Regions from separate parts of the Bradyrhizobium sp. WSM4873 genome, predicted to be linked through region 1. Evidence: predicted binding sites of a transcription regulator. Region 1 holds the regulator's gene; each other region holds the start of a gene.
The links. The regulator HrcA, encoded in region 1, represses chaperone genes, less so after heat shock. The targets are predictions, from matches to a motif close to GTTAGCACTCNCNNNNNGNGAGTGCTAAC.

Region 1 (9,822 bases):
ACGGCGCCGATTTTATCAGTGCCGATTTTCACAGTGGCTTGGCTCGTCGAGCCCGACACGATGGCCTCCCCCGCGAGGGAGGAGGCCGTTGGCGCGTGTGGGGTCCAAGCCGTCCGCATCATCACCCTCGCGGGGTTCAGGCGGACTTCTTGTTGGTCTTGTCGTCGTCGACTTCGGTAAATTCCGCGTCGACGACGTCGTCCTTGGCCGCATCCTTCTTGGCGTCGGCCTCGGCCTGCTGCTTGTACATGGCCTCGCCGAGCTTCATCGAAGCCTGGGCCAACGTTTGGGTCTTGGCCTTGATCGCCTCGGCATCGTCGCCCTTCAGCGCTTCCTTGAGGTCGCTGACGGCATCCTCGATGGCGCGGCGCTCGGTCTCTGCGACCTTCGAACCGTGCTCGGCCAGCGCCTTCTCGGTCGAATGCACCAGTCCATCCGCGTCGTTCTTGGCGGTCACGGCCTCGCGGCGCTTCTTGTCCGCCTCGGCATTGGCCTCTGCGTCCTTGACCATCTTCTCGATGTCGGCTTCCGACAGACCGCCGGAGGCCTGGATGCGGATCTGCTGCTCCTTGGACGTGGCCTTGTCCTTCGCCGAGACGTTGACGATGCCGTTGGCGTCGATGTCGAAGGTCACCTCGATCTGCGGCATGCCGCGCGGGGCCGGCGGAATGCCCATCAGGTCGAACTGGCCGAGCATCTTGTTGTCGGCCGCCATTTCACGCTCGCCCTGGAAGACGCGGATGGTGACCGCGTTCTGGCTGTCCTCGGCGGTCGAGAACACCTGGCTCTTCTTGGTCGGGATCGTGGTGTTGCGGTCGATGATGCGGGTGAACACGCCGCCCAGCGTCTCGATGCCCAGCGACAGCGGGGTCACGTCGAGCAGCAGCACGTCCTTGACGTCGCCCTGAAGCACGCCGGCCTGGATCGCGGCGCCGATCGCCACGACTTCGTCCGGGTTGACACCCTTGTGCGGCTCCTTGCCGAACAGCTGCTTCACGACTTCCTGGACCTTCGGCATGCGCGACATGCCGCCGACCAGCACCACTTCGCCGATCTCTGCGGCGGTGAGGCCGGCATCCTTCAGCGCCTTGCGGCAGGGCTCGACGGTCTTCTGGACAAGGTCATCGACCAGCGCCTCGAACTTGGCGCGGGTGAGCTTCATCGTCAGATGCTTCGGGCCGGTCTGGTCCGCGGTGATGAAGGGCAGGTTGATCTCGGTCTGCGTCGTCGACGACAGCTCGATCTTGGCCTTTTCGGCGGCTTCCTTCAGGCGCTGCAACGCGAGCTTGTCGTTGCGCAGGTTGATGCCCTGCTCCTTCTGGAATTCGTCGGCCAGATAGCCAACCAAGCGCATGTCGAAGTCTTCGCCGCCGAGGAAGGTGTCGCCGTTGGTCGACTTCACCTCGAACACGCCGTCGCCGATTTCGAGAATCGAGATATCGAACGTGCCGCCGCCGAGATCGTACACGGCGATCGTGCCGGCCTTGGTCTTGTCGAGGCCGTAGGCGAGCGCGGCCGCGGTCGGCTCGTTGATGATGCGCAGCACTTCAAGGCCCGCGATCTTGCCGGCGTCCTTGGTTGCCTGGCGCTGGGCGTCGTTGAAGTAGGCGGGCACGGTGATGACGGCCTGGTCGACCTTCTGGCCGAGATGGGCTTCCGCGGTCTCCTTCATCTTCTGCAAGATGAACGCCGAGACCTGCGAGGGCGAGTAGGTCTGGCCGTCGGCCTCGACCCAGGCGTCGCCGTTGGAAGCCTTCACGATCTTGTACGGAACGAGCTTCTTGTCCTTCTCGACCGTCGGGTCGTCGTAGCGGCGGCCGATCAGGCGCTTCACTGCGAAGAACGTGCGCTCGGGATTGGTGACGGCCTGGCGCTTGGCCGGCTGGCCGACGAGGCGCTCACCGTCGTCCGTCACGGCGACGATCGAAGGCGTCGTGCGCATGCCTTCGGAATTCTCGATGACTTTGGCGTTCTTGCCATCCATTACGGCGACGCACGAATTCGTGGTGCCGAGGTCGATCCCGATGACCTTTCCCATGGTCCTATATCCTTGTTTTTGCGGCAGGCTGGCTGGGCCCAGAAGGCACCCGAACCGAAACCCCCTAAGATCAAACATTCGCGATATTGCGATGGTTGGGGGTCATATAGGAGGGGGGGAGGTGCCTGCAAGGACCGAACGCAAGTTTCGGCCGTGAAAACATTGGGTTTTGGAAGAACATATCCGGGCTGAACCGCCCTTGCGGGTGAGGAAATATTAACAGGTCCGGCGATCGGCCGGCATGCGCTACCGCATTCCGCCCGCTCTGTTGCGGCCAGACCAAAACCGCTAAAAGGCGGGCAGCCGGCCGGGCTCGTCCTCGGGCTGCCTCGCGCGACAAAGCGGCCGGCCGGCCACCATCGAACGGCCTCAATGTGAACCAATCAGAGTGCCCATGAAGCTGATCCGCCCCCTCGCCGCGCTCGCCCTCCTCGTCGCCTCTGCGCTCCCGGCTCTGGCTGCCGACGCCGTTTTCCCACCTGGCTTGCGCCTCGGCATGGTGCCATTGGTCGGCCTCAGCACGGCCAAGACCTTTCCCGGCTTCGAGAGCGAGGACGGCGGCGTCAAGGTGCTGATCACAGAACTGCCGCCGGCGGCCTATGGCGAGGTCGTGAGCGCCTTCAACTCCAATCCGGCCGGAGCCAACGGCGTCAAGCAGGACAAGATCGAGACGCCCGCGGGCCTTGCCTATTTCACCACCGAGAGCGGCAAGGCCGGCGAGACGCCGGTGCGGCGCTATTCGATGATCGTGCCGGGCGCCGGCTTCTCCGGCTATGTCGCGGTGCAGATTCCGGAGAATGCGAGCAAGATCTACACCGACGAGGCGGTGCGGCAGATGTTCGCGAGCGTCGTCACCCGCAAGCAGGTCTCGGTCGAAGAGCAGATCGCGCTGATGCCGTTCAAGATCACCGATCTCGCCGACTTCAAGGACGTTCGCACGCTGGCGCCGGGCTCGAGCATCATCCTGGCCGACGGCGACGAAAGCTCCGGCTATGAATCGAAGCCGTTCATCATCCTCGGCGTGATTGGCGCCACCCCGCAAGCCGCCGACGACCGCGCCCGCTTCGCCCAGGAGGCGGCGCTCCAGATCCCCGGCGTGCGGGAGTCGCGCGTCACCATGTCCGAGCCGATCCGCATCAGCGGCCAGCAGGGTTTCGAGACCCGGATCGACGGCGTCAGCGGCAAGGACAAGACGCCGGTGACTGTGGTGCAGTGGATCCGCTTCAGCAGCGGCGGCGCCTCGCTGCGCATCATCGCCAGCGCCCCGCGCGAGCAATGGCCGGTCGCCTTCACCCGCTTCCGCGCGGTCCGCGACGGCATCCAGCCGAAGGGCTAGCAGCATCTGCGCATGAGATGCGCTCCCTCCCCCGCTTGCGGGGGAGGGCTGGGGAGAGCTGGGGAGAGGGTGTCCCCGCACAGGGACACTCCCCCAGAGAATAGAGCCCTCACCCGCCGCGCTCTACGAGCGCAGCGACCTCTCCCGCAAGCGGGAGAGGTGCACCGAACCCGCGGCTCAAGCCCAACCACTCACCAAAGCCGGCTGCATTTTCGGGCTTCTGTTCGTATACGAACGGAACTAGGCTCCCGTTCCGTTGAGTTCATCCTGGAGGGAGGCGAATGATGCTGGATCGGCGACAAGTCTTGGCGGCGCTCGGGACGAGCGCGCTCGTGGCGCTCGCGCCAACCGCGATTCTGGCGGCCACATCGATCAAGCCGGACGATGCATCCGCGCTGCTCGTGATCGACGTGCAGAACTGCTTCCTGCCCGGCGGCAGCCTTGCCGTGAAGGAAGGCGAGCAGGTGGTGCCCGTCATCAACAAGATCTCGAAAGCGTTTTCGAACGTGGTGATGACGCAGGACTGGCACACGCAAGGCCATGTTTCCTTTGCGTCAGTCCACGCCGGCAAGAAGCCGTTCGAGACCGTCGATCTTCCCTACGGCAAGCAGGTGCTGTGGCCCGACCATTGCGTGCAGGGCACCGACGGCGCCGCGCTGTCGAAAGACCTTGCGATCCCGCACGCCGAGCTCATCATCCGCAAGGGTTTTCACAAGGATGTCGACAGCTATTCGGCCTTCCTCGAAGCCGACGGCAAGACCTCGACCGGACTTGCCGGTTATCTGAAGGCGCGCAAGATCAAGCGCGTCTTCGTAGTCGGGCTGGCGACGGATTTTTGCGTCGCCTGGACCGCGCTCGACGCACGCAAAGCGGGCTTCGAGGTCTATGTGGTGGAAGACGCCTGCCGCGGCATCGACAATCAGGGTTCGCTCGCAAAGGCCTGGGCCGACATGGCCAAGGCCGGCGTGAAGCGGATTCAGTCCGCGGATATCGCGGCGAGCGCGTAGGCAACGCCGAGAGCAGCCAATCCCTCATCCTGAGGAGCGCGCTTCTTCGCGCGCGTCTCGAAGGATGAAGGCCTCGCTGCGACGGCCGGGCCTGCATGGTTCGAGACGGCGCTGACGCGCCTCCTCACCATGAGGATCGGTTAGTTGGCCGCGCCGTTCGGCTCGTTGCTGTTGGCGGGCGCGGCCTTGGCGCCGCCCTTGGCGACACCGACCAAGGCGGGACGCAGCACGCGCTCGCCGATGGTGTAGCCGGCCTGCATGACCTGCACGACGGTGCCCGCGGGCACCGACGCATCGGGCACCTCGAACATCGCCTGCTGGAAGTTCGGATCGAACTTCTGGCCCAAGGGGTCGAATTTCTTCACGCCATGTTTTTCCAGCGCGCTGAGCAGCGAGCGCTCCGTCAGCTCGACGCCCTCGATCAGCGAGGCGAGGCCTGCATCGGCCGCCGCGCGGGCCTCGGCCGGAACGGCATCGAGCGCGCGCTGGAGGTTGTCGGCAATGTCGAGCACGTCGCGGGCAAAGCCCGTGACGCCGTAGAGCTTGGAGTCCGCGACCTCCTTGGCGGTGCGCTTGCGCAAATTTTCCATCTCGGCCAGCGTCCGCAGCATGCGGTCGCGCGCCTCGGCGGCTTCCTTCTGCAGGAGCTCGACCGAGCCGGGCTCGGGATCATCGGGCATGATGTAGGGTTTTGACACCACGGGCTCGCCGGCCGCAGCACTCGTGTCTTCGGGTTGCCGGTCTCGATCGGTCATCGGCTCTCTTTTCGCATTCGTCTCAGGGGTTTTCTGGCCCGCATATCGTGCTTCGGGCGCGGAAAATCAAGCGCCCGTGATCGGGGGAGACGCCGGTCAGCCCCCCAGGAGCCGGCTGACGATGCGGGCAGCGTAGTCCACGGTCGGGATCACGCGGGCATAATTCAGCCGCGTCGGCCCGATCACGCCCAAAACGCCGACGATATGGCCGGCAGCGTCCCGATAAGGCGAGATGATGGTGGACGAGCCCGACAGCGAGAACAGCTTGTTCTCACTGCCTATGAAGATCCGCACGCCTTCCGCGGTCTCGGCCCGCCCGAGCAGGTCGATCACGCCGCGCTTGGTCTCGAGATCGTCGAACAGCAGGCGAACGCGCTCGAGATCCTCCAGCGCATGCAAATCCTCGAGCAGATTGGCGTGGCCGCGGACGATGAGCTGGCGGTCCTCGTTCTCACCGCCGGACCAGCTGGCAATCCCGGCCGAGATCACCTTGTGCGTCAGCTGATCGAGCTCGGTGCGCGCCTCTCCGAGCGCGGTCTCGAGCTCGAGCCGCGCCTCGGCCAGGGTCCGGCCCCGGATCCGCGCATTGAGGAAGTTGCCGGCTTCGGTCAACGCCGAGGATGGAACTCCCGGCGGCAGCGTCAAGACGCGGTTTTCGACCTGCCCGTCCTCGCCGACCAGGATCACCAATGCCTTTTCCGGTTCCAAGCGGACGAATTCGATATGTTTCAGCCGCGCGTTGGATTTCGGCGTCAGCACGACGGCGGCGGCGCGGGTCAGGCCGGAGAGCCGCGTCAATGCCTCCTCGAGCGCGGCCTCCACCGATTGCGCGTGGCCCACGGAGGTCAACTGGCTCTGGATCGCCTGCCGTTCACCGTCGTTGAGGTCGCCGACCTGCATCAGGGCATCGACGAAGAACCGCAGGCCGAGTTCCGTCGGCAGCCGGCCGGCCGAGGTGTGCGGCGCGTAGATCAGGCCGAGCTGTTCCAGGTCGGCCATGACGTTGCGGACCGAAGCGGGCGACAGCGGCATGGCGATCAGGCGCGAAATATTGCGCGAGCCCACCGGCTCCCCGGTCGCGAGGTAGCTTTCGACGATTTGACGAAAGATGTCGCGGGAACGCTCGTTGAGCTGGGCGAGGCCCGCGCGCGGCGCGATCAGATGGATCGGATCGTGATGGGCCACAGACGGTAACTCCTCTCGGCTGCTTGTAATTTGTCTATCCGGGGGGCTTCTGACAAGCGTGGCGTTCGCGGATTGGAAATCGGGGGTGAATAAGGCCTCGATCTTCCCCCTTGCCGCCCACCCTCACCCCCCCTACAAGCACCGCCAACAGCCCTTTTCCGAGAGTTTTGGAGGATTTCCCATGCGGCCAAGCCGCCGTGCGCCCGATGAATTGCGCCCCGTGACGCTGGAGCGTGGCGTGGTCAAATATGCGGAAGGCTCGTGCCTGGTGAAGTTCGGCGACACCCATGTGCTGGTCACCGCCACGCTGGAAGACCGCCTGCCGCCATGGCTGAAGGGCCAGGGCCGCGGCTGGGTCACCGCCGAATACGGCATGCTGCCGCGCGCGACCTCGGAACGCACCCGCCGCGAGGCCTCCGCCGGAAAACAGAGCGGCCGCACCGTCGAAATTCAGCGCCTGATCGGCCGCTCGCTTCGCACCATCATCAATCTCGAAGCGCTCGGCGAGCGCCAGATCACGGTCGATTGCGACGTGCTCCAGGCCGACGGCGGCACTCGCACGGCCTCGATCACCGGTGCCTGGGTCGCGCTCGCCGATTGCGTCAGCTGGATGAAGGCGCGCAACATGGTCAAAGCCAATGTGTTGCGCGACAACGTCGCCGCGATCTCCTGCGGCATCTACAAGGGCGCGCCCGTGCTCGACCTCGACTATGCCGAGGACTCCGAAGCCGATACCGACGCCAATTTCGTCATGACGGGCGATGGCCGCATCATCGAGGTCCAGGGCACCGCGGAACGCGAGCCGTTCACCGAAGCCGAGTTCCTGGCGTTGATGGCGCTGGCGCGCAAGGGCGTGGCGCGTCTGGTGGACTTGCAGAAACTGGCGGTAGCGTAGTCAATAGGCCGATGCATCGCCGAATCACCGGAAAGCTGGTCATCGCGACCCATAATCCCGGCAAGCTCGCCGAGATGAAGGAGCTGCTCGCGCCTTACGGCATCGATGCCGTGTCGGCCGGCGAGCTCGGCCTTGCCGAGCCGGAAGAAACCGGAAACGATTTCCGCAGCAATGCCGCGATCAAGGCGGTTGCGGCAGCGCAGGCCACCAAGCTGCCGTCCTTCGCCGATGATTCCGGCATCGTGGTCGACGCGCTCGACGGGGCGCCCGGCATCTACTCGGCGCGCTGGGCCGGTCCGAACAAGGATTTTGCCGCGGCAATGGCGCAGATCGAGCGTCTGCTGCAGGAGCGCGGCGCGACCACGCCCGCCAAGCGCAAGGCGCATTTCGTTTCCGCGCTCTGCGTTGCATGGCCCGACCATCATCTCGAAGAGGTCGAGGCGCGCGTCGACGGCACGCTGGTGTGGCCGCCGCGCGGCACCGCCGGCTTCGGCTACGACCCGATGTTTTTGCCCGACGGCCACAGCCGCACCTTCGGCGAGATGGAGAGCATCGAGAAGCACGGCCTGCCGCCGCTCGGTCTCGGCCTGTCGCATCGTGCCCGCGCCTTCGTGAAACTGGCGGAGATCTGCCTTGAGCCGCGCTAGAGCGTTTTCGAGCGAAGTGGATACCGGTTCGCGCCAGGAAAACGCGTCAAAACAAGAATCCGAAGCCTTCGGCGTCTACGTGCACTGGCCGTTCTGCCTGTCGAAGTGCCCCTATTGCGACTTCAACAGCCATGTCCGCCACGCCGCGATCGACGAGGCGCGTTTTGCGTCAGCATTCGCGCGTGAGATCGAAACGACCGCGCAACGTTCGCCCGGCCGCGAAGTCACCTCGATCTTTCTCGGCGGCGGCACGCCATCCCTGATGCAGCCTGCGACCGTCGGCGCTGTGCTCGATGCCATCGGCAAGCACTGGACCGTGGCGAAAGACGTTGAAGTCACGCTGGAGGCAAACCCAACCAGCGTCGAAGCCACGCGCTTCGCCGGCTATCGCGCCGCCGGCGTCAACCGCGTCTCGCTCGGCGTGCAGGCGCTCGACGATGCCTCGCTGAAGGCGCTGGGCCGCATGCACAGCGCGCGCGAGGCCCTCGACGCGGTCGCCATCGCGCGCCGCTCGTTCGATCGTTATTCGTTCGACCTGATCTACGCCCGTCCCGACCAGACGCCGGCGATGTGGGCCGATGAATTGCGTCTCGCGATCGACGAGGCAGCCGAGCATCTGTCGCTCTATCAGTTGACGATCGAAGAAGGCACGCCGTTCTTCGGCCTGCATCAGGCCGGCAAGCTGAAGACGCCGGATGAAGCGATCGCACGCGCGCTCTACGACGTCACGCAGGAAACCTGCGACAAGCTCGGCCTGCCCGCCTACGAGATTTCAAATCACGCGCGGCGGGGCGCCGAGTGCCGGCACAATCTGGTCTACTGGCGCGGCGAGGAATATGCCGGCATCGGCCCCGGTGCCCATGGCCGGCTCGACATCGACGGCATTAGGCACGCGACCGCTACCGAGAAGCGTCCCGAGGCCTGGGTGATGCGGGTCGAGACCAACGGGCACGGCGTCGTCACTGACGATCTCCTCAACAGCGAAGAGCGCGCCGACGAATTTCTGCTGATGGGGTTGCGCCTTGCCGAGGGCATCGACCCCGAGCGCTACCGCGCGCTGTCAGGCCGCTCGCTCGATCCCAAGCGCATCACGCTGCTGCGCGAAGAAGGCGCGATCACCGTGGATGCAACGGGGCGGCTGCGCGTGACCAGCAGCGGTTTTCCGGTGCTGGACGCAGTGGTCGCGGATCTCGCGGCGTAAGGTCTCGACCGAATTCGGCGGTGCGCTCCCTCGCCCGCTTGCGGGAGAGGGTTGGGGAGAGGGTGTCTCCGGGACAACCGCTAGAGGAAAGAACCCTCACCCGGCGCTACGCGCCGACCTCTCCCGCAAGCGGGAGAGGTGAACCATCAAGCCCCAAAACTCTTCGGCGAGCCGGCCACGGCTACGCCGCCGCCCGTCGTGACCTTCATCACCGCGAGGCCCCGCTCATTGGTGCCGTCGGCGCGGAAGCGGAACAGGCCGTCGATGCCGGCGAAGCCGGAAGGATTGGTGAGCACGTCGGACGAGAAGCGCGTGGTGCCTTGCGTGCGCGCCAGCGCGGCGACCAGGGCAACCGCATCATAGGCGAGCGTTGCGGTGCGCACGGGCTCGGCGCCGTATTTGGTACGATAGCGGCCGGAGAAGGCGCGGAAGCCGGCCGGGTCCGGCGCGGCGTAGAGGCCGCCTTGCAAGCTTGAACTGGCATAGACGCGCGGACTGTCCCACAGGCCGGTGCCGAGCAGCTGGATATTGCGCAGGTTAGCACCCGCGGCGCTCAACGCATCGGCGACAGAGACGACGGCGTCGCCATCATCGGCGATGAACAGCGCATCGGCGCTGCCGAGCTGCTGCGCCACGGTCCGGGCCGGCGTGGCGCGATCGGCGCCGTATTTCTCGAATGCGACGATGCGCCCGCCGCGGCGCGGCACTGCCGCCTTCACCGCGGCCTCGACCACATTGCCATAGGCATTGTCCGGCAC
Region 2 (9,822 bases), on a different contig from region 1:
GCGAGCGCCACCTTCTGCTTCAGGCCTTCAATTCGGGCCTTGGCAAGCGTGGCGAAGATGCAATTCGGAAATCTCGTGAGATGGTCCTCGTAGGCACCAAGCGTGCCGATGCCGTCCGCGGCCTTCCAGTGCGCTTCTGCCGCCGCGCAAGGGTCGGCCCGGGGGGCGGCTTGCGGCGCCGCTGGTGTCACCGTGACCGACACCGGTCCGTTCAGATAGAACTTGCCGATGATCGACAGCGACAGCTCCGGCAACTGGGTCTTGCCGCTACTGTCGTAGACGTCGCTGCTGATGTCGCGAAAGACCTCGCCGATCTCCTGCGGCTCCTCGATGTGCTTCAGGAACGCCGTCGTATAGGGGCTGTTGCGGCCGTTGCCATCAGCCGCCGTCTGCCCGGACTGGGTTGAGAACGACACGATCGTGCCGCGCGGTGCTTCGACTTTGGACAGGCCCCGCCCGATCGAGGCGGCGCGCGTCATGCCGGCGGAGCGTTTCAAGGTTTCGGCCAGCGGATTGTCGCGGCAGGAATCGAGAATGAGGATGCGCAGGTTCTTGGCCTGCTGCAGATCGTTCACGATGTCGTCGACACGCACGAAGCGCTTCAGGTCGGCTTCGTCGCTCAGCACGGCGTCGACGGGCATCAGATAGTTCACGCCGTTGTACTGCATCGCATGGCCGCTGTAGTAAAACATGGCGACGTCGGCTTTGCTCGCGGCGCGCGCGAAGCGGATGGTCAGGTCTTGCATGTCGGCCTGGCGCAGGTCGATGCCCTGGAGCACCTCGAAGCCGCTGCGCTTGAGCGAGGTGGCGACGTCTTCGGCGTCGTGAGACGGATTGGGAAGCTGCGCCGTACTGGCATAGGCGCCGTTGCCGATCACCAGCGCGACGCGCGTTTCCGCCGATGCAGGCGCAAGGGAAAGCCAGCAGGCCAGGAGGGCGAGGCAAAGTCCGGCCGGGCAAAATCTGGAAAGAGCACGCATGAATGCCTTCCAAGGAAATGTCGAAAAATATCCCTCCAGATTAGCGCATGCCGCGCCGACATCAATGCCCTGCCAGAGAAAACACTCGGGTTTCGCGGCCGTGACATCCTGTCACGCTGGGCTCGCCGCCATCGTCTTGCGCACGGCCATTTCGGTCGCAATCGCGTCCCGCACGGCCGGTCGCGCCTGCATGCGCGCGAGATAGGCCGACAACGACGGCCATTGGCCGATGTCGACGCCCGCGGGACGGAGCAGCAGCAAAGCCCAGGTGAGGTGGGCATCCGCCACGGTGAAGCCGTTGCCGACGAGGAATTCGCGGTCCGCCAGATGCGTGGCAGGCAGCGACAATGTCTGCGCGATCCTTGCACGCGGCTTGGCGAGCGAGGCGTCGTCCTTGTACCAGAAGGTTGGAAACAGGAACGCCTTGTGGATCTCGGCCCCGATGAAGCTCAGCCATTCCTGGAGCCGATAGCGGTCGGGATCTCCGAACGCGGGTGCAAGGCCTGTCCCGGGCTTCAGATCGGCGATGTATTGCAGCACCGCCGCGCTTTCGGTCAACCGTTCGCCATTCTCCAGCACCAGGACCGGCACCGCACCCTTCGGCGAAATTCCGCGAAAATCGCTGTGGTCGTCGACGACCTGCTTGGTCTGGAGATGGACTGGATGATAGCGCGCGTCGAGGCCCGCTTCCATCAGCCCGATGCGGCTCGCAAGCGAGCAGGCCATCGGGGAGAAATAGAGTTGCAGCATCGCCCACGCTCCTTCAGGTCAGCGCCTCGGTTTGCGCGATGATCGCAAACCGGTCCGACAATTCGGCCAGGGCGACCTCGTGAATGGTCCCTGCCGAGAGCGCTCCGCCGCGGCCGTCGGGAAGATCGCGTGTGGCACAGGCATCGGCTGCGATCGTCGTGCGCAGGCCGAGGTCGAGCGCGGCGCGGGCGGTCGAGCTGATGCACATATGGGTCATGAAACCGGCCAACACGATGTTCGTGCGTCCGGTTGCGGCCAGCCGAACCTGCAGGTCGGTGCCGGCAAAAGCGTTCGGCAGCGCCTTTTCGATCACGGCTTCGCCGGCGAGCGGCGCCACGTTCCTGACGATCGCGCCGCGCGCGGCCTCGCGGTCGAACAGGCTGCCGGCACGTCCCTTGTGCGCGATATGGAAGATCGCCGCGCCGCTCGCCCTCGCGCGGGCGAGCAGGCGCGCGGCGGCGGCAATCGCGGGCTCCGCATCCGGCAAGGCGAGCGGGCCGGCGCAATATTCGTTCTGGATGTCGATCAGGACGAGGCAGCAATCGGCGAGCCTGGGCGGATTGAGATCGGCGCCGGACAATTCAAGCAGGGTTTTTGGGGCGGTCATGCGGGGCAGGCCTTCCTGGGGAATATCGGATGGCGCGACAGTAGCGCGGCGATGGCCTGCCAATGTGCAGGACTATTGCAGCATATGGCTGCAAATTTGCAGGAGCCCGCCGTGCCTGCTAGGCTCATCGCCATGAACTGGGACGATCTGCGCATCATCGCCGCGGTGAGGGACGAGGGCACCTATGCCGGCGCCAGCGCCCGGCTGCGCATCGACGAGACCACCGTCGGCCGCAGGCTCGCGCGCATCCAGCGTGATCTCGGCGTGCCGCTGTTCGATGCGGTGGACGGCCAGCGCCGGCCGACGCGGAGTTGCGAGGCGGTGCTGGCGCATGTCGAGGCGATGGCCGCACATGCCGCCGAGATCGGTCGCGTCGGCGAGAGTCTGGCAGGCCCGGTGGGACGTCTGCGTATCGCCTCCACCAACACGGTCGCCGAGGAGGTTCTGTCGCCGCGCGCGAGCGACTTCCTGCGCGCCAATCCCGGCCTGACGCTGCAATTCCTCACCTCGAGCGAGAACGTCAAGTTCTCGCGCTGGGAAGCCGATCTCGCTATCCGTCTGCGCAAACCCGACAAGGGAGACTTTGCGATCTCCAGGCTCGGTGACGTCAAGCTCTATTATTTCGAGCCTGTTGCGACCGAGGGCGAGCCGGTGCTGTGCGCCTATCCGGACGAACTCGGTGCCATTCCCGAGATGCAATTCCTGCGCACGAAGAAAGCCCGCGCGCGTTGCGTCACTGACAACGTTCGCGTCATCCATAACCTGATCCGGGCGCATCAGGCCGCCGGCGTGTTGCCGGAGCAGGTCTGCGCGGACTTGCTCGGCGATCGCCGCCTGCGCGCCACACTGCTGCCTGGGCGCCGCGACGTCTGGCTGCTGGTGCAGAACCATCTCAAGCGGGATCCGGCGACGCGGCTCACCATCGAGTGGATCCGCCGCTGCTTCAGCGATCTCGCGCGCGGCTGATTGCGGCGTGAACGCGATCCGTGCGCGGCGCGACCAAGTTATGGGATTGCGCGCCCGCGAAGGTTGCGTAATCTCGCAGCGACGACGGGCTTGATCAGGGCAGGCGCATGACCACTCTTCAGGAAACCATCCACCCGCAGGCCAAAGTGCGGGAATGGAAGGCGATCGTCATCCTGATCCTTCTGATCCCGGTGCTGTGGTCACCGCCGTTCCTGTTTCGCATCTTCCTGTTCCAGCCGTTCAACATCCCGTCCGGCTCGATGACGCCGACGCTGGTCGTCGGCGACTACGTCTTCGCCGCAAAATATGCCTATGGCTATGGCCGCTATTCGCTTCCTTTCGCGCCGTCATGGATCTCCGGGCGTGTCCGGGCCACTGAGCCGGAGCATGGCGACGTCGTCGTGTTCCGGACGCCAAAGGACACCTCGGTCGACTACGTCAAGCGCGTGGTCGGGCTGCCCGGTGATCGCATCCAGATGCGGCAGGGCCAACTTATCCTCAACGACCGCCCGGTGACGCGCGTTGCCCTGAAGGCGGTGGTTGCCGGCTCCACCTGCGGCGCGGATGACGGCGCGAAGGCCAAGCGCTGGCGCGAGACGCTGCCGAACGGCGCTTCCTACATCACGCAAGACTGCGTCGACAACGGCTACTACGACAACACCGACGTCTACACGGTGCCGCCAGGCCATTTCTTCGTGCTCGGTGATAACAGAGACAACTCGAGCGACAGCCGCGTGATGTCGTCGATCGGATTCGTGCCGATGGACAATCTGGTCGGCAAGGTGACGCGGATATTCTGGTCGCTCGACCAAGAGGGCGAGCCGCATATGGAGCGGCTGGGGAAGGTGTGGTGAGTCCCACGGTCATTCCGGGGCGCGCCCACTTTGGCGCGAGCCCGGAATCCATTGATCCACGATCTCAGGTCGCAATTCGCGGATACAGATCAATCCACTCGGGATTTTGTTCTTCGATAAGCCGAATTTTCCACTCCCGCCGCCACTTCTTCAACTTCTTCTCGCGTTCGATGGCGGTGATGGGGTCATCATAAATCTCGAACCATACCAGCCTATCGATGGCGTACCGCTTGCTGAAGCCCGCCACGACCTTGCTCGTATGCTCGTGAATGCGGCGGACAATGTCGTTCGTCACGCCGATGTAGAGCGTGCCGTATTTCTGGCTGGCGAGGAGGTAGACGTAGTAGGTCATGAGCAAGTGGCGAAATGGATTCCGGGCTCGGCGCTTTGCGCCGCCCCGGAAAGACCAATCTACCATTTTGACGTGTAACATCAAAAAACAAAAACCCCGGCATCGCTGCCGGGGTTTCGCATTTTGTCGTTTGCCGGAATGGCTGGATCAGAAGTCCATGCCGCCCATGCCGCCGCCCGGGGGCATCGCCGGACCGGCGCCGCCCTTCTTGGGCAGCTCGGCGACCATGGCTTCCGTGGTGATCAAGAGAGCCGCAACCGAGGCTGCGTTCTGGATCGCGGTACGGACCACCTTGGTCGGGTCGATGATACCCTTCTTGACGAGGTCGACATATTCGCCGGTTTGGGAGTCGAAGCCGTAGGCGTACGACTTGTTCTCGAGGACCTTGCCGACGATCACGGAGCCGTCTTCACCGGCGTTGATCGCGATCTGGCGAGCGGGCGCGGAGAGCGCCTTGCGCACGATCTCGACGCCGGTCTTCTGGTCGTCGTTCTTGGTGCGCAGGCCCTTGAGCTGCTCGGAGGCACGGAGCAGGGCGACGCCGCCGCCCGGGACGATGCCTTCTTCCACAGCCGCGCGGGTCGCATGCATCGCGTCATCAACGCGATCCTTGCGCTCCTTCACCTCGACCTCGGTCGCGCCGCCGACGCGGATCACCGCGACGCCGCCAGCGAGCTTGGCAAGACGCTCCTGGAGCTTCTCACGGTCGTAGTCCGAGGTGGTCTCCTCGATCTGCGCCTTGATCTGCGCCACGCGCGCTTCGATGTCGGCCTTCTTGCCGGCGCCGTTGACGATCGTGGTGTTCTCCTTGTCGATCATCACCTTCTTGGCGCGACCGAGCATGTTGAGCGTGACGTTCTCGAGCTTGATGCCGAGATCTTCCGAGATCGCCTGGCCGCCGGTCAGGATCGCGATGTCCTGCAGCATGGCCTTGCGGCGATCGCCGAAGCCCGGAGCCTTGACGGCCGCGACCTTCAGGCCGCCACGGAGACGGTTCACGACCAAGGTCGCAAGCGCTTCGCCTTCGACGTCCTCGGCGACGATGACCAGCGGCTTGCCGGTCTGCACCACGGCCTCGAGCAGCGGCAGCAGCTCGTTCAGCGAGGAGAGCTTCTTCTCGTTGATCAGGATGTAGGCGTCGTCCATCTCAACGCGCATCTTGTCGGCGTTGGTGACGAAGTAGGGCGAGATGTAGCCGCGGTCGAACTGCATGCCCTCGACGACGTCGAGCTCGGTCTCGAGCGACTTGGCTTCCTCGACGGTGATGACACCCTCGTTGCCGACCTTCTTCATGGCGTCGGCGAGGAACTTGCCGATCTCCGCGTCACCGTTGGCCGAGATGGTGCCGACCTGGGCAATCTCGTCATTCGAGGTGACCTTCTTGGAGTTCTTGACGAGGTCCGCAACGACGGCTTCGACCGCGAGGTCGATACCGCGCTTCAGATCCATCGGGTTCATGCCGGCGGCAACCGACTTGGCGCCTTCGCGCACGATCGCCTGGGCCAGCACGGTGGCGGTGGTGGTGCCGTCGCCGGCCGCGTCAGCGGACTTGGAAGCGACTTCGCGCACCATCTGCGCGCCCATGTTCTCGAACTTGTCCTCGAGCTCGATCTCCTTGGCGACGGTGACGCCGTCCTTGGTGATGCGGGGAGCGCCGAACGACTTGTCGAGCACGACGTTGCGGCCCTTCGGACCGAGCGTGACCTTCACCGCGTTGGCGAGGATGTCGACGCCGCGAAGCATCTTGTCGCGCGCATCGACGGAGAATTTGACTTCTTTAGCTGCCATCTGGATTTTTTCCTTAGGTGTTTAACTGGATAAGAGAGGGGCTCTTAGGCCGCCTTCTTCTTGGAAGCGGGGACGTCGAGGACGCCCATGATGTCGCTTTCCTTCATGATCAGCAGGTCGACGTTGTCGATCTTGACCTCGGTGCCGGACCACTTGCCGAACAGCACGCGGTCGCCGACCTTCAGGTCGATCGGGATCAGCTTGCCAGCTTCGTCGCGGCCACCCGGGCCGACAGCGACGATCTCCCCCTGCGAGGGCTTTTCCTTCGCCGTGTCGGGAATGATGATGCCGCCAGCGGTCTTCTCTTCTGCGTCGATGCGCTTGACCACGACGCGGTCGTGAAGCGGACGGAAATTCATGCAGTTCTCCTAAGCTTTTGCACGAGTTGGGAATTTTGGATTGTTAGCAGTCTGTGCCGGCGAGTGCTAGCACAGGCACAGCTGAGATAAGGCAGGATTTTGGCGGGAGCAAGGGCTTGTAGCAGAAAAATAGCACTCGGAGGCGCCGCCTGCCAAAATCTCTTTCCATCGTTAATCGCCGCCAGCGCCCGTATTAGCACGGAGCCGCATCTGCTGCTAACGCATTGAATTTCAACAGCTTGTTAAACTTTTAGGCTTGAGATGGATTGTCAGTTTGCGTCACATTTCACTCATGTGAGCGCATCTCCACCGGGTGGCTCGTAGGGCGCGTACCGGAAAGCCATCCCTTGAATATGCGCTCCTGCAAAGGAGGTTGGCATGGTCTCGCGAGTTGGGGTTGTTTCCGACGACTTCCGGAAACAGGTGCTGGGTTACGGGCTGACGACGGCCGAAATTCTCTACCGGATGCCGGATCATCGCTCGCTGCTCCAGACCTATGTCTGGCAGAACTACGACATGTTTCCGAAATTTCCCGCGCTGACGGATTTCCTGGCGTTCTGGCAGAAGAAGCTCGACGGTCCGCTATTCTCGGTCACGGTCGCGCATTCCAAGCTGATCAAGCCGGCCGAGCTGCGCGCGGTGGACGGCGTGTTCCGGCTGCATTGAAGGCGAGCGCGGTGCTGTAGGGTGGGTTAGCGTCAGCGTAACCCTGCATGCTGCAACGGTTGCGGAAAGAAGTGGGTACGTTAGCGCTAACCCACCCTGCGATTTCGCATTCTGTGCTAGCCTCTCCCCATAACGACAGGGGAGACCGCCCATGGCCAAGAAAGCAAAATCGCGTAGCGCATCGCAGGCGGCGGTGAAGAAGCGAAGCGGGGCCAAACCCGCCGCACGGTCCTCGGCGCGCAAGGCGGTGAAGGCGAAAGCCCCCACGACAACGGCAAAGTCATCCGTCAAGAAACCGGCGCGTCCCAAGCAGCGCATCGCCATCAGCCATCACCGCGAGGAAGACTTCAAGGCCGACGGCCTGCGCACCTACGCGAAGTATCGCGATCTCGGCATCGCCGCCGCGAGCCACGGGCTCGCGCAGGCGCACGTGATCCGGCTGCAAGGCCCCTGCAATCCGGACGAGGTGTCGAAGCTGCACTTCCACGACGTCGAATTCCAGATGGTGTACGTGCTCAAGGGCTGGGTGAAGACCTATATGGACGGAGAGGGCGAGACGCTGATGAAAGAAGGCAGCGCCTGGACCCAACCGCCGAAGATCAAGCACATGATCCTGGACTATTCGGACGACGTCGAGCTGCTGGAGGTGATCCTGCCGGCGGAGTTCAGGACAGTAGAGTTGAAGGCTTAGGCGAAGCGGAGATCAGCCACCGCCGTGGCAATAGCGTTTCCACATCGCGCGATAGGCATCGTCAACCGCTTGCGCGTATGAGACGGGATTGCCGGCGGCCGCAGCCCTGATCTGTCCGGGCAGTTCGCCGCGCAACTTATCGAGGTCGCCGATCTGGGCCCCACGGCTGGCTGCGATCTCGACATAGGCCTCATCGCTTTCCGCGATCCAGTCCGGCAGGCCCAGCGCGGCGAGGATGGAGCCGGCAGCACGGCTCGGCAGGCTGTGACCGAGCTTCGCCACTACCGGCACGCCCATCTGCAAGGCTTCCCAAGTGCTGACGCCGCCATTCTGCGGGAATGGGTCGAGGCCAATATCGACGCGATTGAACGCTGCCAGATGTTCGTCTCGCGACGTGGCTCCGAGCAGATCGACGCGTTCGGCCGGCAACCGGCAAGCCGCAAACCGCGCCAGCAGATTGTCGCGGACCAGCTGAGCGTCCAGCGCAGTATCCTTGATCAGCAGTCGCGAACCCGGCACCCGCTCGAGAATCCTTGACCAGACTCCCACCGCCTCGTTCGAAATCTTGCTGATGCGGTTGAAGACACCGAATGTGATGAAGCCGTTCGCAATCGCCGGCGTCGGCGCCCGCGCAATCCCGGCCGGCAGCGGCGCCAGCGTCACAAAGCACGGCAGGTCGACGATGGTCTCTGCAAACAGATGCCGAACCGCGACAGGAATCGCGACCGGGTCCGAGAACAGACAATCGATCGTTGGCAGCCCGGTGCCGGTGCCGTGGCCCCAGCCATGCACCTGAACTGGTGCCGGCTTGCGCGCAAACACACCGAGGCGGTTTCCGCTGGTATGGCCGGACAGATCGATCAGGATATCGACGCCATCGGCGCGGATCTGGGCGGCGAGGCGATCATCGGACCATTGCGAGGCGTCGCGCCAGCGATCGGCGATCCCCTGAAATTCGCGGGTCGTCGCATCCGTTTTCGGTGAACACGCGTAACACACGATCTCGAACTGTGCCCGATCATGGTGCTGCAGGACCGGCTTGAAAATGAACGCCGCCGAATGTGTGTGAAAATCCGAAGAGACATAACCCAGCACCAGACGGCGATCCGGATCGCGGCTGTTCTCATGCGGCCCCGCCGTTGCTGAAGCGATCTTCGCACCGATCTGCTCCCACCATAGACGCCGCGCTTGCTGATGCTGCGCGACGCTGGCGTCGGCCATGAAATCGAGGGTGAATATCTTGCTGGAGATCGTGCTCTGATCAGGCTCGATGTCGAGAGCTCTGTCGAAACTGGCGAGGGCTTCGTCGACCCGGCCAAGTGCCGCGAGACATTGGCCGAGCAGGCTGTGGGCCTGAGAGAAGCCGGGATCGATCGCGAGAGCCTTCTCGCAATCGGACAATGCTTCGGCAACTTGCCGGGTCAGGAGCAAGATACTGGCCCGCCACAGCCACCCATTCGCGTCGCCGGGTGCAAGCTCGATTGCTCGATTGCAATCCGCCATGGCTTCGTCGAATCGCTGAAGCTCCCGCAAAGCAACGGCGCGGGTCGACAGCGCCGAGGCATAGTCGGGCTTGATCGATAGCGCGCGGTTTAAGCTTGCGATGGCCTCGTCATAGGCGCGCAGACGGCAGAGCGCCCAACCCCGGCCGTTATGGGCTTCGGAAAGTCCTCCGTCGATTGCGAGCGCCTTGTCGTAGCTATCGAGGGCGTCCTGGTAAAGTTCAAGAGCCGCGCTCGCGTTGCCGAGATTGGACAGGGCCAAGGCGTAGTTGGGTCGCAAGGCGAGGGCTTTTCGATAGCTCTCGCG
Region 3 (9,822 bases), on a different contig from region 1:
GCCAGGAAAAACAAAAAATTAGTTCTCGCGCATAATCATAATGACTCCAACGCAAAAACAAAAAATAAGGTGGGAAAAACATGGGAGGCTGGAATGGAAACCGCACAGCGCTTGCGCGCGATGGCGCGCTCTGTCGGCAGAGTGCCGCGCTTCATCCTGACAGAAGCTGGAAACTGCTCGCCGAGGCAGAATACTGGGAGCATTTGGCGGCGACTCCTCTCCCAACAGACATTGAACGCTGCTTCATCCCTGGTCAGCATGACTTAGCTGCTGCCTAGCGCTCACCTTTTGTCGTTTTGAAAATCGGATTGGGGTAAATGAGTATTCTTTGGGGCCAGTGGATGACTTCGTGTACCAACGAACGGCCGATGTGTCCCGTATGCAAACACCGGATGGCATTGGCGCGCATCTCTCCCGGCAAGTCCGGATTCGAGACGCGCACGTTCGAATGCTCGACCTGCGAACGTACCGAGACGGCGTCGTTCGCTGTGGATCCAATGAAGACAGATGCGGTCGGTTGGCTTGCAGGCGAATTGAACCCGCCTCGGTGAGCTTGGTGCTGTTGGTGATGCAGCCGGATGAATGTCCAATCGGCAGCACGAACGTTGTGCTATCGTGAGTACAATCGTGTGCCGGGACCTGGGTGGCGTTTCCGGATTGCAAGAGCATCGAGCGCAGTGCGATAGATTTCAGCGTTGCTGTGATCTCGAACCCGAATTGCGGAATTGTGGGACATCAGTTCTGGTCGCACCAGCGTGAGCTCCGCTGCGAGACGTTCTGCTTGGTCCGCCGCTCCTTGTCGATCTTCTAAGATCATTCCGCCCTGATGCTGGCATGTTGCATCGGTGACAAGCTCGAATTCATAGTACGGCATGAAAGCCTCTCTACAAGGCCCCGCTCAGAGCGTACCTGCGCTCCCCATCAGATGAATTATCGTATGTGAATGCGAAAGCTGGTTTGTGGAAGGATGCGGACCGACTTTCGACCAATGGCCATATCCGGTGACGCTGTGGCGGGCTGATGCTGTTCGCCGAAGTCCACAAAATCTGCGCCCTGGCTTGCGGGCCATCTGCGTACCACCATACCGAAGCCTTGGTTGCGAGACGCGAAAGGCAGTAGCTTTGGTGCGATCGAGGAACTTCGGAGCTTCAACAATATTCTGTCATGATCAACAAGGAGGGATCCGCATGCCGATGCAGACCGTGATGGACAGTACCGGCGACAGCCGTCACTTCTTCGATGCGGACGATGCAGGGGAAGTAGCCAAGGCGGAGCAGCGATTCCGCGAGCTGACGAACGTCGGCTTCACCGCCGCGGTCCGGACCGGTTCAGGTCAGGTGTCGCGGATCCGATCGTTCGACCCCACTGCGGAAGAAACTCTCTTCTTCCCCAGGCTGGTCGGCGGCTGAATCGCGAAGCCGTGCGGCTGTTCAGACGCTCGCGGCCGGGTGAACGCTCACGGATGAGAGCTGCAAAGGCGCTGTTCATTCGACACGGCGCCGAGAGCACTCCGGAAGGACGCGCGCTGCTGCTGCTGCTGCATTACCTCTCGCCTGTCCAACGGCGGCAATTCGCGGAAAAGGGTTATTTCGAGGTAATCGGCGGCGACACGGGCAACCACTATAGGATCTATGCGGGAGCGGCTGCGAATGTCTGCGAGATCGGCGAAAACGGCGGTCCAAGGATCGGCTTGTGTTTCCTGCCCGTTGGCGATCTTCCGATTGGAGACGTCATGCTGGCCCAGAAGATCGCGCTCGAAACGTGCGAGGGCAGCGCGCTCGCGGTAGCCCGAAAGTTCACTCCCAGCCGTTTCTTGTTCAGCCGGTCCCGCCCGCTTCGCTAGCCGCGCGGCGTCGTGTCAGTCAAGTTTGGGCGTGACGTCGCCTATTGGGCCTTCGCTTCCATGACGGGCTGCCGCTACATGCCCGTTCACCGGGGTAGACCGGAAGTCATCACATCGGGAGCAGGCCGACGCGATTGACCCATTCCGGACGTCTATGCTGGCTGAAATAGAGCCGCCATGGTTAGATTAGGGGTCGAACAGAAGCTTACTCTTCTCACTGCATTACTGTTTTCTTTGGCTGACCCTGAACTCATTGTCCAAGATAGCCAGGACGACGCGATGAAATTTCATCAAGCTAAGTTTGGAATGAGCCAATTGCCTGCAGACGAAGTGGGTCAAGATTTTCCATTGATAATCGCAACGATGCCGGCAAGCTCGCGGCAACGTGCCGTAGCAGTCGGTGTCATCGTCCTTTTGATGGTGGCGGCGGCAGTTATGGCACCATACGCGAACATACAGGTCCGCCGAATTGACTCATTCATCCCGGTTTTGCAAACCGTCTTAGCCGTTGCCGATCTCCTCACGGCAATTTTTCTGTTCGCTCAATTTTCTATCCAACCGCAACGCGCGTTGCTTGCGCTCGCGAGCGCTTACATATTCAGCGGCTCATTTGCATTCCTGCAGACGCTCGCTTTTCCGGGCGGGTACGCGCCCGACGGTCTGATTGGTGACGGACCTAACACTCCAGCTTGGATTTACGTGCTTTGGCACAGCACGTTTACGGCGGCTGTCCTTGTCTATGCAATCTCCAAAGACACCATCGGAAACAGCAAGTTTCCGGCCGGATCCAAAATGGCACCGATCATAGTTACTGTTGGTGGTGTCCTTGCGACGATTGCTGTACTCACTTGGATCGTATGCACAAAGACGGAATACCTGCCAAGCTTCTTCACTAATGACATCAGATTGCAGACGAAATTTGGGAATCAGGTCAACCTCGCGCTGTGGCTCTGGGGTGCTACCGCGACAGCGGTATTGCTGTTACGTAGACGTACGATCCTAGATTTGTGGTTGATCGTGACGTTGCTTGCCTACATGCCTAGCTTCTTGGTGGCAATCATCGGCAGCTCGATACGATTTACGATTGGTTGGTACGCAGCTAGATGCTTTGTTCTCGTTGCCAGTTGCATGTTGCTGAGCGTGCTGATCGTCGAAACAATCTTTCTCTATTCACGTCTCGCCAGTGCGATCATTTTACAAGGCCGCGAACGCGCCAACCGACTTTTGAGCATAGATGCTGTCACGGCGGCCATTGCCCACGAACTAAGGACGCCGTTGGCAGCGATATCGCTTAATGCCAACACCGCGCGGAGCCAACTTCGTTCGAAGCCTCCAGAGCTTGATCAAATGGACGATATACTCAGTGATATAGAAGGCGACAGCTTTCGCGCGAACGAAATCATTACGAGCATTCGCGAACTGTCAAAGAAAACGACTGATCGAAGCGCATCTACACGTATTGAGGATGCGGTTCGCTTAATACTTAGACTGTTGCATCATGAGCTTACAGTCCATGAAGTAGCTGTCACCACAGAATTTGAGAGTAGTCTCCCAGAGGTGCATCTAGATAGCACGCAATTGCAGCAAGTGCTCTTGAACCTCGTCAAGAACGCTGTAGACGCAATGCACTCCGTGCCTCCAGAAGCCCGACATCTGCGGCTCACAGCGAGTTTAAACGGCCAGTCGAGGATACTATTGTCGGTTGAGGACTCCGGGCCTGGAATTCCGGTTGAGGATCGCGAGCGCATATTCGATCCATTCTTTACGAAGAAGTCCGCTGGTATCGGCTTGGGCCTCGCCATCGCTTCTAGCTTGGTAGCGGGCTTCGGAGGCACATTGCGGCTCGCCAAGTCAGACTGCGCTGGTTCCGTTTTTCAGATCGAGATACCGGCCAGCGGGCAACACTCGGCCAAGTAGGTGCGATCTTTGGACTATCTGCGAAGTAGCGGCGGCATTCAACAGGTCCGCTCACCGGCGCATGGCGGACTGGATTTTCTCTCGTTGAGTTCTTCGTATTTTGACCCGAAGCTGGCGTTACGAATTGGCTTGCTGTCCTGCGGGTCACCGACATGGATGAAGTGCACCAGTTCCGGAGTGCTTACCGCTTGAATGCCGTTACCTGCCTCTGTCATCGCCGTGACGTGCCTCGAGGTGTCCGCGTCCCATGTCTTCCCCGGTGTGCGAAAACAGACGCCGATCTGAAACTCCGGCATGCTCTGTTTTCCTTCACATTCACGTACTGGGGCGGGTGGCGCGAATGATACAACACCAACGGGTTACACGTCAGCCTCCCAATTCGCGGGCGTTGGCGCGCATCTGGCCCTTAACTGAACATCCTCGAGCCCATTTCGCTGTCGGGTACTGGCGGTAAACCGGACCCAGGGCGGCGCTTGCCTAGACTGCCGCTTGTGACCCGGAACTGACTCCGGCTCCGTGGAGTTGCCATAATACCACTCCGCTGAGCTTTTCCGTGATTGACCATACCGGGATTGGGGTCGCAGACGTCGCGCGCTCCGCTGCGTTTTATGACGGCGCGCTCGGAGCTCTCGGTCTGGAAAGAGTGATGCAAATGCCAGAAGGTGCAGGGACAGACGGTATCGGATACGGCGAAGATTATCCAGTGTTTTGGATCGACCGTTTTCATCCGCATTCGGTCAAGCAACACACCGCCTTCGCTGCGAGAACAAGAGCCGAGGTAGATGCATTCCACAGCGCTGCGCTTAGAGCGGGCGGAACTGACAACGGCGCGCCGGGGCTGCGTCGCCCTGGCTATTACGCCGCCTTCGCTCTTGATCCCGACGGAAATAACATTGAAGCTGTCTATCGCGGCGAGTGATCCATAACGATCCCGCACGTCCGCTCCCGGCCCATCGCTTCCCTTGGCGTGGTGCAGCTTTATATCAGATCACAGGGGTAGACCGGAAGTTCGCACCGGAGCGCCAAACGGACGCCAATGACCCGAATGTTTGGTCCGGCCGCGCGTTGCAAGAGGTTCGGCAACCTGGCAGATGCGGTCTTGCATCAATGTATCCGGCCTCTGATTGGAGCGTGTTGTGCTCCGGGCCATCATGGATATCAGCGCGCAGTCGAGCTAATTAGCGGACAGGCCTCGAACGGGCCATTCGGGTCACCAGTGTTCGCATGCGCCGGGAAGACCGATCCTCCATCGTTGTCTCATTCCTCTCGCAGACCTCGGCGGGTAAGGGATGTTGGTTTCGTCATCGATCGCACCTCACCTCGTGTGCTGTTCCCTAGTTCGTGCCTGGCGGTCGTTCCTTTGTCCCTGCCTGCGCGCGCAGACGCGCCGCGCGCAAGGGCCGTCAAGGCCGGCCGTCGTGCTGTCCTGACGTCTTGCTCTACCGCGGTCAGGCCGCGCCTTGACGGCCCCGAGCACGGTGCGAGGATCAGGCAGCTCGGGACGCCGTCTCCTCCGTGTTGACGCACTCGAAGGCGCGTCCCTTGTTGAGAACCGCCCAGGCGATCCGGGCGAGCTTGTTGGCGAGCGCAATCGCCAGCACGTTGTGGTGCAATCGTTTCTTCGCGGCTTCGATCCAAGATTTGAGGCCATAGCGCTCCCAACCCTTGACCTTGACCAGCACAACCCACGCGGCCTGCACAAACAGTGCGCGCAGGTAGCGATTGCTGCGCCTTGATATCTTGCCGAGGATCGTGCGGTCGCCGGTCGATATCTGCTTCGGCACCAGTCCAAGCCAGGCGCCGAAGTCGCGGCCTTTCGAGAACACGTCTCCAGTGCCGATCGCAGCCACCATCGCGCTCGAGATGATCGGGCCAATGCCAGGCACCGTCATCAGTCGCTCGCAGCCTTTGTCTTGACGGGCCAATGCTTCGATCTCGCTGGAGAGGTCCTCGATACGCTCATCCAGCCGGCGCCAGTCGCCCGCCAGATCTTCGATGATGCGCAACATGCGAGGCGAGAGCCCATCGGTGCGCGTCGCGAGGATACCCGGCAACTCGGACCGCAGGGAGCGCAGGCCTTGCCGCACGGCGATGCCCCGCTCCAGCAGGAACGCACGGATCTGATTGATGACGCCGGTGCGCTGACCGACTAATCGCTCGCGCACGCGGTGCAGCGCCTGCAGGTCGAGCTGGTCGGCGGTCTTGGTTGCGACGAACTTCATGGTCGGGCGTTGGACCGCCTCGGCGATGGCTTCCGCATCTCGGAAGTCATTCTTCTGTCCCTTCGAATATCCGACGTCTCCCGGCACGCTGGTGTATCGGTTTCAACGATCCGGGTATGGGAATCCCGGGGACTTCTGTCTCCGGCCTACACGGCTTCGGGCAGACGAGCCTATCGGCAGTCGGACGTCGTGACCGCGATCGCCATCAAGCGCATGCGAATGGTGGAGGGAATGAAGATCCCCGAGATCAAGACCACGCTTGCGTCCATGCCGTGCGAAGACGGCGAAGAAACGTCCGTGGAGGAAAACGAAACGCAGTTCGAATTTGGCGCCGAGCTGCGGCTGACCTTGCCCCGCGGGTTTAATCCGGTTTGAAGTTCGTTCTGGCCCACGACAAGGACCAGAGCATGAAGCGCAGCCGCTTTTCGGAAGAGCAGATCATCGGGATCTTGAAGGAGCATGAGGCCGGCGTGTCGGTCGCCGATCTGTGCCTCAAGCATGGCCTCAGCGACGCCAGCGTCTACAAATGGAAGGCCAAGTTCGGCCATGAACGTTGTCGAGGGAAAGATTGCCCTGCTGACGCGAGACGGCTTTGCAGCCGAACTCTCTCGTCTAGGCTGTAACTTCAAACGGACTTGGCTTGGAGGACTGCTTCATGGGCATTGTCTTGTGTCGTATTGCCCGCTTCTGCTTCGGCGGTCTTGCTGCGACACATGCAGTTCCCGGACGCTCTTCTTCACCGCGTGCCCCTGTGTGGAAGGCTCGTCAAACACCCGCAATCCGACTCACTCCCCTTCAAATCCTTCTCTATCCGCCGACAAAGCAGGAAGAACAAATGAGGTCTGAGAGACGCGTCTGAAAATGGACGAGGTGCCGAACGATCTGAGCACGTTCCTGCGTTAGCTCTCGCCAATTAGCGTTGCCTCGCCTCGACGTGCTGAGAGCTATCGGATCATCATCAAGCGGAGCGATACCTCCAATTCCCGACCGCTGCCTTAGGTCCCAACGCATCGCAATCTTGGAACGAAGTCAGCCGACGATTCGCATCTGAACCGGCACCAGATCGGCGTTCCTTTACCTTCTCGAATTTAAGGTCAACGCGGCAGAGGAATTGAACTGGTCGGCGACATTAGGTCGAGAGACGTACAAACTCACTCAGAAGAAGGTCGGGTGCTCGGCGGCAAACTCGAATAGGTGATCTGGGTAAGCCCCATAGAGATCCCGCGCGACGAGCCGATTTTCCGGTTACAAACCCTTGTCCCCCCGGAAATCAGTCCTATTTCAGCTGCGCCCGCGTTGGCACTCGCGGGCAATGATTGCTAGCAACGTCAAATCATCAGCCAGTGTAAACGCTTAGGAGATCTCATGGAATTTCGTCCGCTTCACGACCGCGTCGTGGTCAGGCGCATCGACGCAGAGGAAAAGACCGCTGGCGGCATTATCATTCCGGACACTGCGAAGGAAAAGCCTTCCCAAGGTGAAGTCATCGCAGTCGGCCCCGGTGGCCGCGACGAGAGCGGCAAGCTGATCCCGATCGACGTCCTGGTCGGCGACCGCATCCTGTTCGGCAAGTGGTCAGGCACCGAGGTCAAGATCGACGGCCAGGAGCTGTTGATCATGAAGGAGAGCGACATCATGGGCGTTCTCACTGACGCGTCCGCCAAGAAGAAGGCCGCTTAAACCATCGCTCGCACCGCTCATCCTGAGGGGCGCCTGCTGGGCGTCGCCAAGGGTGAGACCAAGTAAAATTTTCAGGAAACCCACATGTCAGCCAAAGAAGTCAAGTTCGGCGTTGACGCGCGCGACAGGATGCTGCGCGGCGTCGAAATTCTCAACAACGCGGTGAAGGTGACGCTGGGCCCCAAGGGCCGCAACGTCGTGCTCGACAAGTCGTTCGGCGCTCCCCGCATCACCAAGGACGGCGTCACCGTCGCCAAGGAGATCGAGCTCGAGGACAAGTTCGAGAACATGGGCGCGCAGATGGTGCGCGAAGTCGCCTCCAAGTCCGCTAACGCGGCCGGCGACGGCACCACCACCGCCACCGTTCTGGCGGCTGCGATCGTTCGTGAAGGCGCCAAGTCGGTTGCCGCCGGCATGAACCCGATGGACCTCAAGCGCGGCATCGACCTGGCGGTGGAAGCCGTGGTCGCCGACCTCGTCAAGAACTCCAAGAAGGTCACCTCGAACGAGGAAATCGCCCAGGTCGGCACCATCTCCGCCAACGGCGACGCGGAGATCGGCAAGTTCCTCTCCGACGCCATGAAGAAGGTCGGCAACGAGGGCGTCATCACCGTCGAGGAAGCCAAGTCGCTCGAGACCGAACTCGAGGTCGTCGAAGGCATGCAGTTCGACCGTGGCTACATCTCGCCCTACTTCGTCACCAACGCGGACAAGATGCGCGTTGAAATGGAAGATGCCTATGTCCTCATCAACGAAAAGAAGCTCTCTCAATTGAATGAACTGCTTCCGCTGCTGGAAGCCGTAGTGCAGAGCGGCAAGCCGCTCGTGATTATCGCGGAAGACGTCGAAGGCGAAGCCCTCGCCACCCTCGTCGTGAACCGTCTGCGTGGCGGCCTGAAGGTCGCTGCCGTCAAGGCTCCGGGCTTCGGCGATCGCCGCAAGGCCATGCTGCAGGACATCGCGATCCTGACCGGTGGCCAGGCGATCTCGGAAGATCTCGGCATCAAGCTCGAGAACGTCACGCTCAACATGCTCGGTCGCGCCAAGAAGGTGATGATCGACAAGGAGAACACCACGATCGTCAACGGCGCCGGCAAGAAGGCCGACATCGAAGCGCGCGTGGCGCAGATCAAGGCGCAGATCGAGGAGACCACCTCGGACTACGACCGTGAGAAGCTCCAGGAGCGTCTTGCCAAGCTCGCTGGCGGCGTCGCGGTGATCCGCGTCGGCGGCGCGACCGAGGTCGAGGTGAAGGAGCGCAAGGATCGCGTTGATGACGCGATGCATGCGACCCGCGCGGCTGTGGAAGAGGGTATCGTCCCGGGCGGCGGCGTCGCCCTGCTCCGTGCTTCCGAGCAGCTCAGGGGGCTGCGCACCAAGAACGACGATCAAAAGACCGGCGTCGAGATCGTGCGCAAGGCACTGTCGGCTCCCGCCCGCCAGATCGCGATCAACGCCGGTGAAGACGGTTCCGTCATCGTTGGCAAGATCCTGGAGAAGGAGCAGTACGCCTATGGCTTCGACTCGCAGACGGGCGAGTATGGCAACCTGGTCACCAAGGGCATTATCGACCCGACCAAGGTCGTGCGCACCGCGATCCAGAACGCTGCCTCCGTGGCGGCGCTGCTGATCACTACCGAGGCCATGGTCGCCGAGCTGCCGAAGAAGAACACCGGCGCGCCCCCAATGCCTCCGGGCGGCGGCATGGGCGGCATGGACTTCTGATCCAACTTTCTCTGAAGTGAAATCCCCGGCAGAAAAATGCCGGGGTCTTTTTTTGCTTGCGCTTTTTCAAGTTCGTTACTCTGCCAGTATGAACAGACCATACCGAACGACGTTGCGTGCCCCGATGACAAGCAAGTGCCGGAGATAGGAATCGCCTTGCTTCGTTATGCGGCCGAGCCGGTCTTTCCCGCCGGTGGAGGTCAAGTTAGGCGCCAGGCCCAGCCAAGCCGCGAACTCTCGCCCGGAGCGGAACATGGTCGGGTCCGGCACGGTCGCGGCGAGGGCCGTGGCCGTTATGGGACCGATGCCGGGAATCGAGGACAGCAACTTCGCCATCGGATTTACTCTCTGAATGTCAGCCAGCTCACGCTCGATGGCCTCGGCCTGCCGGTCCAATTCCTTCAGTTGGTTCACAAGAACAGTCACTGCGATGCG

Region 2: AC0L21_RS05230 (co-chaperone GroES) is a predicted target of HrcA. The motif match lies at 6,699-6,727, and genes of this name have one in related genera.
Region 3: AC0L21_RS34875 (co-chaperone GroES) is a predicted target of HrcA. The motif match lies at 7,278-7,306, and genes of this name have one in related genera.

Annotation. Positions count from the first base shown of each region.
Region 1 covers NZ_JBVVPS010000020.1:67,130-76,951, reverse strand. Annotated here, with positions in the region: gene dnaK (molecular chaperone DnaK) at 137-2,038, opposite strand; gene AC0L21_RS24470 (hypothetical protein) at 2,433-3,374, shown strand; gene pncA (bifunctional nicotinamidase/pyrazinamidase) at 3,659-4,381, shown strand; gene grpE (nucleotide exchange factor GrpE) at 4,522-5,136, opposite strand; gene hrcA (heat-inducible transcriptional repressor HrcA) at 5,233-6,321, opposite strand; gene rph (ribonuclease PH) at 6,503-7,216, shown strand; gene rdgB (RdgB/HAM1 family non-canonical purine NTP pyrophosphatase) at 7,228-7,863, shown strand; gene hemW (radical SAM family heme chaperone HemW) at 7,880-9,064, shown strand; gene AC0L21_RS24435 (penicillin-binding protein activator) at 9,211-9,822, opposite strand, start outside.
Region 2 covers NZ_JBVVPS010000002.1:241,480-251,301, reverse strand. Annotated here, with positions in the region: gene AC0L21_RS05265 (caspase family protein) at 1-980, opposite strand, end outside; gene AC0L21_RS05260 (glutathione binding-like protein) at 1,092-1,730, opposite strand; gene AC0L21_RS05255 (cysteine hydrolase family protein) at 1,744-2,337, opposite strand; gene AC0L21_RS05250 (LysR family transcriptional regulator) at 2,470-3,303, shown strand; gene lepB (signal peptidase I) at 3,411-4,157, shown strand; gene AC0L21_RS05240 (GIY-YIG nuclease family protein) at 4,222-4,509, opposite strand; gene groL (chaperonin GroEL) at 4,657-6,297, opposite strand; gene AC0L21_RS05230 (co-chaperone GroES) at 6,342-6,656, opposite strand; gene AC0L21_RS05225 (usg protein) at 7,035-7,322, shown strand; gene AC0L21_RS05220 (cupin domain-containing protein) at 7,474-8,013, shown strand; gene AC0L21_RS05215 (O-linked N-acetylglucosamine transferase, SPINDLY family protein) at 8,026-9,822, opposite strand, start outside.
Region 3 covers NZ_JBVVPS010000047.1:28,315-38,136, reverse strand. Annotated here, with positions in the region: gene AC0L21_RS34920 (DUF6894 family protein) at 611-874, opposite strand; gene AC0L21_RS34915 (hypothetical protein) at 1,188-1,409, shown strand; gene AC0L21_RS34910 (hypothetical protein) at 1,463-1,843, shown strand; gene AC0L21_RS34905 (MASE4 domain-containing protein) at 2,123-3,760, shown strand; gene AC0L21_RS34900 (hypothetical protein) at 3,799-4,056, opposite strand; gene AC0L21_RS34895 (VOC family protein) at 4,314-4,679, shown strand; partial or broken gene AC0L21_RS34890 (IS110 family RNA-guided transposase) at 5,248-6,051, opposite strand; gene AC0L21_RS34885 (MerR family transcriptional regulator) at 5,992-6,357, shown strand; partial or broken gene AC0L21_RS34880 (transposase) at 6,390-6,575, shown strand; gene AC0L21_RS34875 (co-chaperone GroES) at 7,348-7,662, shown strand; gene groL (chaperonin GroEL) at 7,747-9,387, shown strand; partial or broken gene AC0L21_RS34865 (transposase) at 9,487-9,822, opposite strand, start outside.